2 regions of the Paenibacillus sp. ALJ109b genome follow, and region 1 is predicted to be linked to the other one. Evidence: riboswitches for the same ligand, from Rfam matches in the RefSeq annotation. Region 1 holds a riboswitch; the other holds the start of a gene.

Region 1 (3,964 bases):
CGCAGAGGCGGCGCAGCGCGGGGAGCGCACCGCGGTGCTGGCGTTCGCCGAGCACGCGGAGCAGTACCGCGCCGATGCCGTGTTCTCGCTGGGCGAAGCCAGCGAGCTGGAGGAAGCAGCGCGCCGGCTGTACGCCGCGCTGCGCAGCTGCGATGAGCAGGGGGCCACATATATTGTGGCTGAAGCCTGCTCGCGCGAAGGGCTGGGAGCAGCCGTCATGAACCGGCTGCTCAAGGCGGCAGGTCACCGACTTATTCAGGTCGGTAACCGATAGCTCCCTTTTTCCATAATATCGCTATGAATATTCCCCTCTGGCACCTGCCCTCTAGCCACGACTAGCCATTCATTCTTTGAATGCCAGCCATGCAAAAAGCCTTCTCAGGTCATGTTTAGGTTCTTGTCCGCATATGGTGTACAAGAACCTTTACGTGACTTGGGGGTATGGGGATGTGGGATGTGTCTGCCCATGTAGGGCAGTTGGTAACCATTTTGATTATGGCCGTCGCTCTCGGACTCGACGCGTTCTCACTCGGCATCGGGATTGGCATGAAGGGTATTCGTCTGAGAGACGTATTGCGAATCAGTACCGTAACGGCCCTGTTTCACATCATCATGCCACTCATCGGCATGTATACAGGCAAATACGTCAGTTCCCTGCTTGGTGACATTACGACGTATGCAGCTGGCGGTCTGCTGGTCCTGCTGGGCGCCCATATGATTTTGAACGCATTCCGGGAGGGAGACACCAAACTGGTGGATCATCGATCTCTGCTCGGTGTGATTCTGTTCTCACTGAGTGTCAGCGTGGATTCGTTCTCCGTTGGAGTCTCGCTCGGCATGTTCAGCAGTGACTTGGTGTTAACGGTGCTGGCTTTTGGTGTCTGTGGTGGAGCAATGTCCGTTATGGGTCTGCTGTTGGGACGGCGTGTGAGCAAAAACATGGGCGATTACGGGGAAGCGGTTGGCGGAGCGATCTTGCTCGCTTTTGGACTTTTGTTTATATTTTAAAAAACGACGTTAACCATGATTACAGCCTAGTGAAGTCTTCAATATATAGTTAAGAGGTTCATTGGTTCAGAATTAGTTTCAAACATGATTCGACAACATTTGCAAAATGGGGAGGCTAACCACAATGAAACATATTTTGTTTGTATGTACAGGGAATACATGTCGCAGCCCCATGGCGGAGGGACTTTTACGTAAACTGGCGTCTGAGCGGGGCATTCAGGTGGACGTTCGTTCCGCAGGTGTAGCCGCCACAACGGGCATGCCGATTTCCCGTCATGCGGAGGCCGTATTAAGGGATCACAACGTGGAGGGACCACCTCATTCGACGCTCCTTAGCTCCAACCTGGTCGGTTGGGCCGATCTGATTCTCACGTTGACACGCAGTCATAAACAGCATGTAATACAGGTTTTTCCCGACTCTGTACACAAGACCTATACCTTGAAAGAGTATGTGGAAAATGACGAGCAAGTCCTGAATGATCTTCAGGAACTGGACAGCCTGTTTGCGACCTTGGAGATGAAACGTGCGCTAGGTCAGGAGATTTTGGCATCTGAACGTGAGCGGGCAATCGAGATCAGACAGCGGATTCCGAGCTTTGATATTTCCGACCCGTTTGGCGGCAGCCGCGACGATTACAACATAGCTGCGGCAGAGATTCGGACCGCGCTCGACAGACTTTTGGACAAGCTGGATTAATTGGATTCGTTTAATCATTCCCAGCTACCGATGGATTACCATATAAAAAACGTACACGGGATGTAAATTACCCGTTGATTTTAAACGCAGGTTGTTTTATGATGGATGGGAAAACAGGGATCCGGTGTAACTGGCGACGAAGTGGGCATAACCACGATGGAGCACCGGAACAAACGGCCGGTCGCCTGGGCAAAAGAGCAATTCTGCGTTACCCGCAGACTGCTCTTTTTTTCGTCTTTCATCTGATTATTCGCTATAATAGTACCTGAAATGCCATGCAAGAATACCAAGGGCAGCCAAGAGGAAGCCGGGCATGATTTTATCGGGAGGCGATAGGATGACTATTGAGTTAGATTCGGAACAACCCGGATTGCATGAACAGACCGCATCCATTCTGCGTGAACTGGCGCTTGCCGGACAGCTTGGAACTGGACAGATCGTTGTGATCGGTACAAGTACAAGTGAAGTCGCAGGCAAACGGATTGGTACAGGCGGTGCGGTTGAAGTAGCGCAGCAGCTTCTTGCGGGTATACGCGAGGTGCAGCAGGAGTTCGGTTTTGATGTTGTATTCCAATGCTGTGAGCACCTGAACCGTGCACTGGTTATGGAGCGTTCACTGCTTACACGTCTTGGATTGACTGAAGTGGGTGCAGTACCTGTGCCCAAAGCAGGTGGTTCCATGGCATCCGCAGCGTATCGCTCGCTGACCGATCCATGCCTGGCTGAACATGTGCAGGCCCATGCGGGACTGGATATTGGGGAGACGATGATTGGCATGCATTTGCGGCATGTGGCAGTACCCTTCCGGACAGCACTCCGCTACATCGGTGATGCTCGTGTAACTACAGCATTGACCCGTCCAAAGTTGATTGGTGGCGAGCGTGCAGTGTATCGTATGGAAGAGCAACCAGATTCGACATTTTGTGACTGATATCTTCAACCTATATAAAGCCAAATTAGACTTTACACGAAAACGGAGAGTGCAACACCAATCTGAAGAAGCAAAGCGTTCGCCTTTATCCCCGGATTCCCCCCTTATTATAAGGGAGTTCAGAAAAATCTGGGGATAACAGCGATCGGAAGATGGTGATGCAATCGAAGTCAGGAGTGTAACCACTGTAGTTTCGCTTTATAACTTCACTTATAACTGGAGGAATTTAATCATGGAACAATTGCGCAAGAATGACCCGGCAGTACTGGAAGCGATGAATCTTGAACTGAAACGTCAACAAAACAACATTGAGCTGATCGCGTCCGAGAACATCGTAAGCGAAGCGGTTATTGAGGCATTGGGATCTGTACTTACCAACAAGTACGCTGAAGGATATCCGGGCAAACGTTACTACGGTGGTTGTGAGCATGTTGATATCGTAGAAGATATCGCGCGTGATCGTGCCAAAGAATTGTTTGGAGCAGAACATGTGAATGTTCAACCTCACTCCGGTGCACAAGCGAACATGGCAGTATACCTTGCGGCTCTGAAACCAGGTGATACCGTTCTGGGTATGAACCTTGCGCATGGCGGACACCTCACACATGGTAGCCCGGTTAACGCTTCCGGATTGCTGTACAATTTCGTGGCTTACGGTGTACAAGAAGATACATTCCTGATTGATTATGATGAAGTGCGCAAAGCGGCATTTAAACATCGCCCTCGTATGATCGTTGCAGGTGCAAGTGCATATCCGCGTATCATTGATTTTGAAAAGCTTGCTTCCATCGCCAATGATGTAGGTGCTTTGTTCATGGTGGATATGGCTCACATCGCAGGACTGGTAGCTGCAGGCTTGCATCCAAGCCCGGTTCCACATGCGCATTTCGTAACGACAACTACACACAAAACGCTGCGTGGACCTCGTGGTGGTATGATTCTGTGCCGCAAAGCTTGGGCAGCGGCGATTGATAAAGCGGTATTCCCGGGTTCCCAAGGTGGACCTCTGATGCACGTGATTGCTTCCAAAGCGGTAGCATTCGGTGAAGCATTGCAACCTTCGTTCAAAACGTATGCACAAAACGTGGTAAAAAATGCACAAGTATTGGCTGAAACGCTGATTGCTGAAGGATTGAACATCGTATCCGGTGGTACAGACAACCACTTGATGCTGATCGACACACGCAGCGTGAATATCACAGGTAAAGAAGCTGAGCATGTACTTGATTCCATCGGCATTACCGTGAACAAAAATGCAATTCCGTTTGATCCGACTAGCCCGTTTGTAACGAGCGGTATCCGTATCGGTACACCTGCAGCTACTTCCC
Region 2 (3,964 bases), on a different contig from region 1:
CGGTCCAGATGAAAAAACCTACGATGATAAAAGCGAGCGTTAACGGCATTCGATAGGTAGTTAATCTTACCCGATAGATAATCCATGTTTTACGAAAAACAATAAATACCAGAGCGGTCAACCACCAACGGAAATCGGGAATAAAGTGATGTGTGAAAAAGTTGATATAGATGGCTCCTCCTAACAGAACCGAAGATGCAAACCCAGGCCAGCCCGTTATGTCCATACGCAATCTGCGCCATATTTGACACATAAAGCTTGCTACACTTGCATACATAAATCCGCTATAAAGGGGGACACCAAAGAGCTTGGTATAAGCAGGCTCAGGGTATGACCAGGATCCCATCCATACCTTATACATCTCCAGTACCAATCCAATCACGTGAAATATACATATGACTTTGATTTCATCACGTGTTTCCAATCCGCTCCGGTACATAAGGTATTGTACTGCTAATAAAACAAGCAGAATGGCATCATAGCGATAAAGAAAGGGTATCTGAATTACGCTAGAAAGGGCCAACGTTCCAAAGATAGCCACAGGAAAAATGCAACTCATCGCCTGATGATAACCAAAATGTAGGAGCTGTACTAAAGGTTTCAAGTTATGTTTATCTCCTTCCTAAGCCTTGTTCATAATAATATAGATATGGTCCGTTTGTAAAAAGAGAAAAAAAGATCTATATATTTTCTTATTTTCAATTCGAGCTTAATCAAAGACAAAACAGGCCCCTCGTCAACTGGAGGGACCTTGTTTTTTTTGGACAATTCAATTATGCATTTTCAGACAGCTTGTAGGCAGATTTAATCGTATGTTCGATGAGCGTCGCAATCGTTACGGGACCAACACCGCCTGGTACAGGTGTAATTGCTGAAGAAGGAACAAAGCAAGCTTCGTAGTCCACATCTCCGACGTTGCCTTTGTTATAACCTGCATCAATAACGACAGCACCTGGTTTAATCCAGTCTCCTTTAACAAAGAGCGGTTTACCGACGGCTGCAATTATGATATCGCCAAGCTTCACGATTTCCTCCAGATTCACGGTTTTGGAGTGGCAAGTCGTCACCGTTGCATTCCGGTTTAGCAGCATGGCTGAGACAGGTTTGCCCAGAATTGGGCTTCTTCCGATGACAACCGCATGTTTGCCCTCGATCTGAATATTGTAGAAATCCAGAATACGCATAATAGCCTGTGGTGTACAGGAAGGGAATTCTGCGTCTCCAAAAGCATTAAGTGCAAAACCGAGGGTCGTTACACCGTCAACGTCCTTCTCGATACTAATGGCATCAAAAGCTGCTCTTTCATCAATGTGATTCGGGACAGGGTGCTGAAGCAAAATACCGTGTACGGACGGGTCATCATTTAGCTTGTTAATTTCTTGAATCAATTCATCCGTGGTGGTATCCGCAGAAAGAACGACCTTAATAGAATGCACGCCTAAGCGAGCACAAGCATTTCCTTTCATCCGCACATAGGTTGCTGAAGAAGGATCATCTCCGACGAGAATTGTTGCGAGACAAGGCTGAATTCCTTTTTCCTTAAGAATGGCAACCTTTGAGGCCATGTCTTCCTTCATAAAATCCGCTACCGTTTGTCCATTCAAGATCAGTTTGTCAGTACTCATTTTCACATCGCCCTTTCAACATAAAAAAGAGGCAAGGAAATAAATATTCCTTACCTCTGCCCAGGCGTACGGCTTATTACAAAACCATATGCTCCCTCACGGTTCACCGTGTTCGCCAGTTACATATGATCGTTTAAATTGTTTAGATTGATAGTACTTGAAAAAGTAGAATTGTTCAATAGTTAATGGATTTGATAACTGTTCTCACTTGTGATATATTGTTAACCAGTAAACTATTTAAGATTAAATTCTTGAATTAGTTTAATTATTTAAGGATTTTTTATTGTTTATAAGTAAATAAGGAGCGATTGAAGAATGGATTCAAACGATCGAACAAAACAGTTACTGTATGACCAATTTATCCGATTTTTACATGTATATGAGAATCACAAGGATACGGAAATTGAACATTTTCTAAGTATTGCCCAGCGGGAAAGCATGGACAAAATCCCTCAGCATTTGACCGCGGTTCATATGATAGATTGCATTGGCAAGCATGAGCCTATTAACAACACGGCTATTGCTGAGGCGATGAATTTATCCAAAGCGAGTATTACCAAGATCGGCAACAAACTGCTGGAGGAAGGATTCGTCAAACGTACGAAAATGAATGACAACAAAAAGGAGAGCTATTTCCGTTTGTCACCGCAAGGCAAAAAGATCTTTGAACTGCATGAACGTTTACATGTACTTGAGGCTGAACGGTTCCATCGTTCTTTGGACAAATATTCGGAACCGGAGCTGAAAATAATACATCAATTTCTTCAAGACAGCAGCATGGATATGGAATCCAGATAAACTGAAGGAGAGTGAAACACTTGAGTCTGGCAGAATTGATCAGGGAACGCAGAAGTATTCGTAAATGTAATTCTACACCGGTAGAACAGGAGTTGGTTGTTGAATTGCTGCGCAAGGCTACACGGCTTCAACCATCTGTTGAAGCTGGCTCATGGCGTGTTGTTTATGCAGGAACTCCCGAAGCACGCAAACGGTTGGTAGACTGCATGCTGGAACAGATGTCGCAGAGCAAGCTCGGCAAGTTGATTCCGGGAAAACTGCTAGATGTTTTTAAAAAGAGGTTTACCGATATTCCTGCTCACGTCATTGTTATGTCGACTGTAGGACCGGATCGTCTGACCAATGACCGTAATTATGCGGCTGCCTGCGGGGTGATGCAGAGCTTCCAACTGCTGGGCTGGGAACAAGGGTTAGGAATGCTGTGGGATACAGAGTCCATGATTCAGAATGAAGGCTTTTTCAAAGGAATTGGACTGCGTGAGAATGAAAGATTTGTTGGCATTCTTCATATGGGATATTACGACAAAGCGCCAAGAAGCCGGAAAAGAACACCAGCTGAGCAAAAGTGGACTGTATTTCAGGGTCAGACTACGTAGAAGGGGAGGATGTAAAAATGGAATTGGCCAATCTGCAAGGAGGCATACACAGTCCGAAAGATTTTTTGGATCGACCGGTATCACAGGAGCTAATCCTCGAATTGCTCAATCACGCGGTGTGGGCGCCAAATGATGGACTTCGTGAGCCGTGGCGATTTATTTTTGCCGATAACCATAATGGGAAACTCATGCAGGGATTGCAGGAACACGCTCCAGCCTATCTTCTGGTCTTGGTGAAGGAAGAGGCGGATCATCATAAGCGGGAAGAGGACTTTGCAGCCGTCTGCTGTCTGATCCAAAATTTTCGTTTGCTTGCCCATGAACAGGGCCTGGGTGTGCGCAGCACGTTGCATGACTGGATGTACGACCGGAGTCGTGCTGAAAAGTTTGGCGTGTTAGGCAACGAGCGGATTGCTGCGGTTCTGGAATTGGGATATGGCGCCGAACAGCCGGAAGGGAAATCTGAGATAACAGAACCGCAGCTTCAGTTCGAACTGCTGTAGCGGGGAAGATATAGGGAAGAGAATTCAAATGAAAGAGGAACGACAAAACCTTAGCAGGGATTGTCGTTCTTTTTGTATGCGGTATGTATACGATTTGCAGATTAAAAATCAGCTAAAGCGGATACACACAACTAATCCAGAGATTCACCTATTTTATAAAAATGATATTCCTATAATGTGTTAATTTCCTTGTTATAAGAATTCACTCGTGTTCTATTCCGTAAAGTAGATAAATCACCATCTAAATTCTTCAGGTTCGGAAGAAAAGCTGCGGCGGCCGAACAAAGCAAGGGGAGCAGACCCAAAGACAAGAATAAGAAAGGCAGACCATAGAGTTCTGCAACCGCTGCACCTGCAAATGCACCTACAGGCTGCAGTCCGCCACCAATGAGGAACCGTATTGAGTTGACTCGGCCTTGCAGAGGTCCAGGGACAAGAGTGC

Evidence for each region. A riboswitch is a leader RNA that binds a small molecule or an ion and turns the genes downstream of it on or off. The one in region 1 is predicted to bind ZMP and ZTP.
Region 2: it holds a riboswitch for ZMP and ZTP, as region 1 does, so the genes downstream of both, G3352_RS04955 (bifunctional 5,10-methylenetetrahydrofolate dehydrogenase/5,10-methenyltetrahydrofolate cyclohydrolase) here and G3352_RS16470 (TIGR01440 family protein) in region 1, are expected to answer to the same signal.

Annotation. Positions count from the first base shown of each region.
Region 1 is NZ_JAAIFP010000015.1:89,042-93,005, reverse strand. It holds gene G3352_RS16490 (L-threonylcarbamoyladenylate synthase) at 1-274, shown strand, start outside; gene G3352_RS16485 (manganese efflux pump MntP) at 448-1,008, shown strand; gene G3352_RS16480 (low molecular weight protein arginine phosphatase) at 1,133-1,705, shown strand; ZMP/ZTP riboswitch at 1,822-1,903, shown strand; gene G3352_RS16470 (TIGR01440 family protein) at 2,043-2,636, shown strand; gene G3352_RS16465 (serine hydroxymethyltransferase) at 2,869-3,964, shown strand, end outside.
Region 2 is NZ_JAAIFP010000004.1:414,711-418,674, reverse strand. It holds gene G3352_RS04960 (DUF817 domain-containing protein) at 1-604, opposite strand, end outside; gene G3352_RS04955 (bifunctional 5,10-methylenetetrahydrofolate dehydrogenase/5,10-methenyltetrahydrofolate cyclohydrolase) at 774-1,625, opposite strand; ZMP/ZTP riboswitch at 1,677-1,758, opposite strand; gene G3352_RS04950 (MarR family transcriptional regulator) at 1,941-2,423, shown strand; gene G3352_RS04945 (nitroreductase family protein) at 2,444-3,019, shown strand; gene G3352_RS04940 (nitroreductase family protein) at 3,037-3,522, shown strand; gene G3352_RS04935 (MFS transporter) at 3,693-3,964, opposite strand, start outside.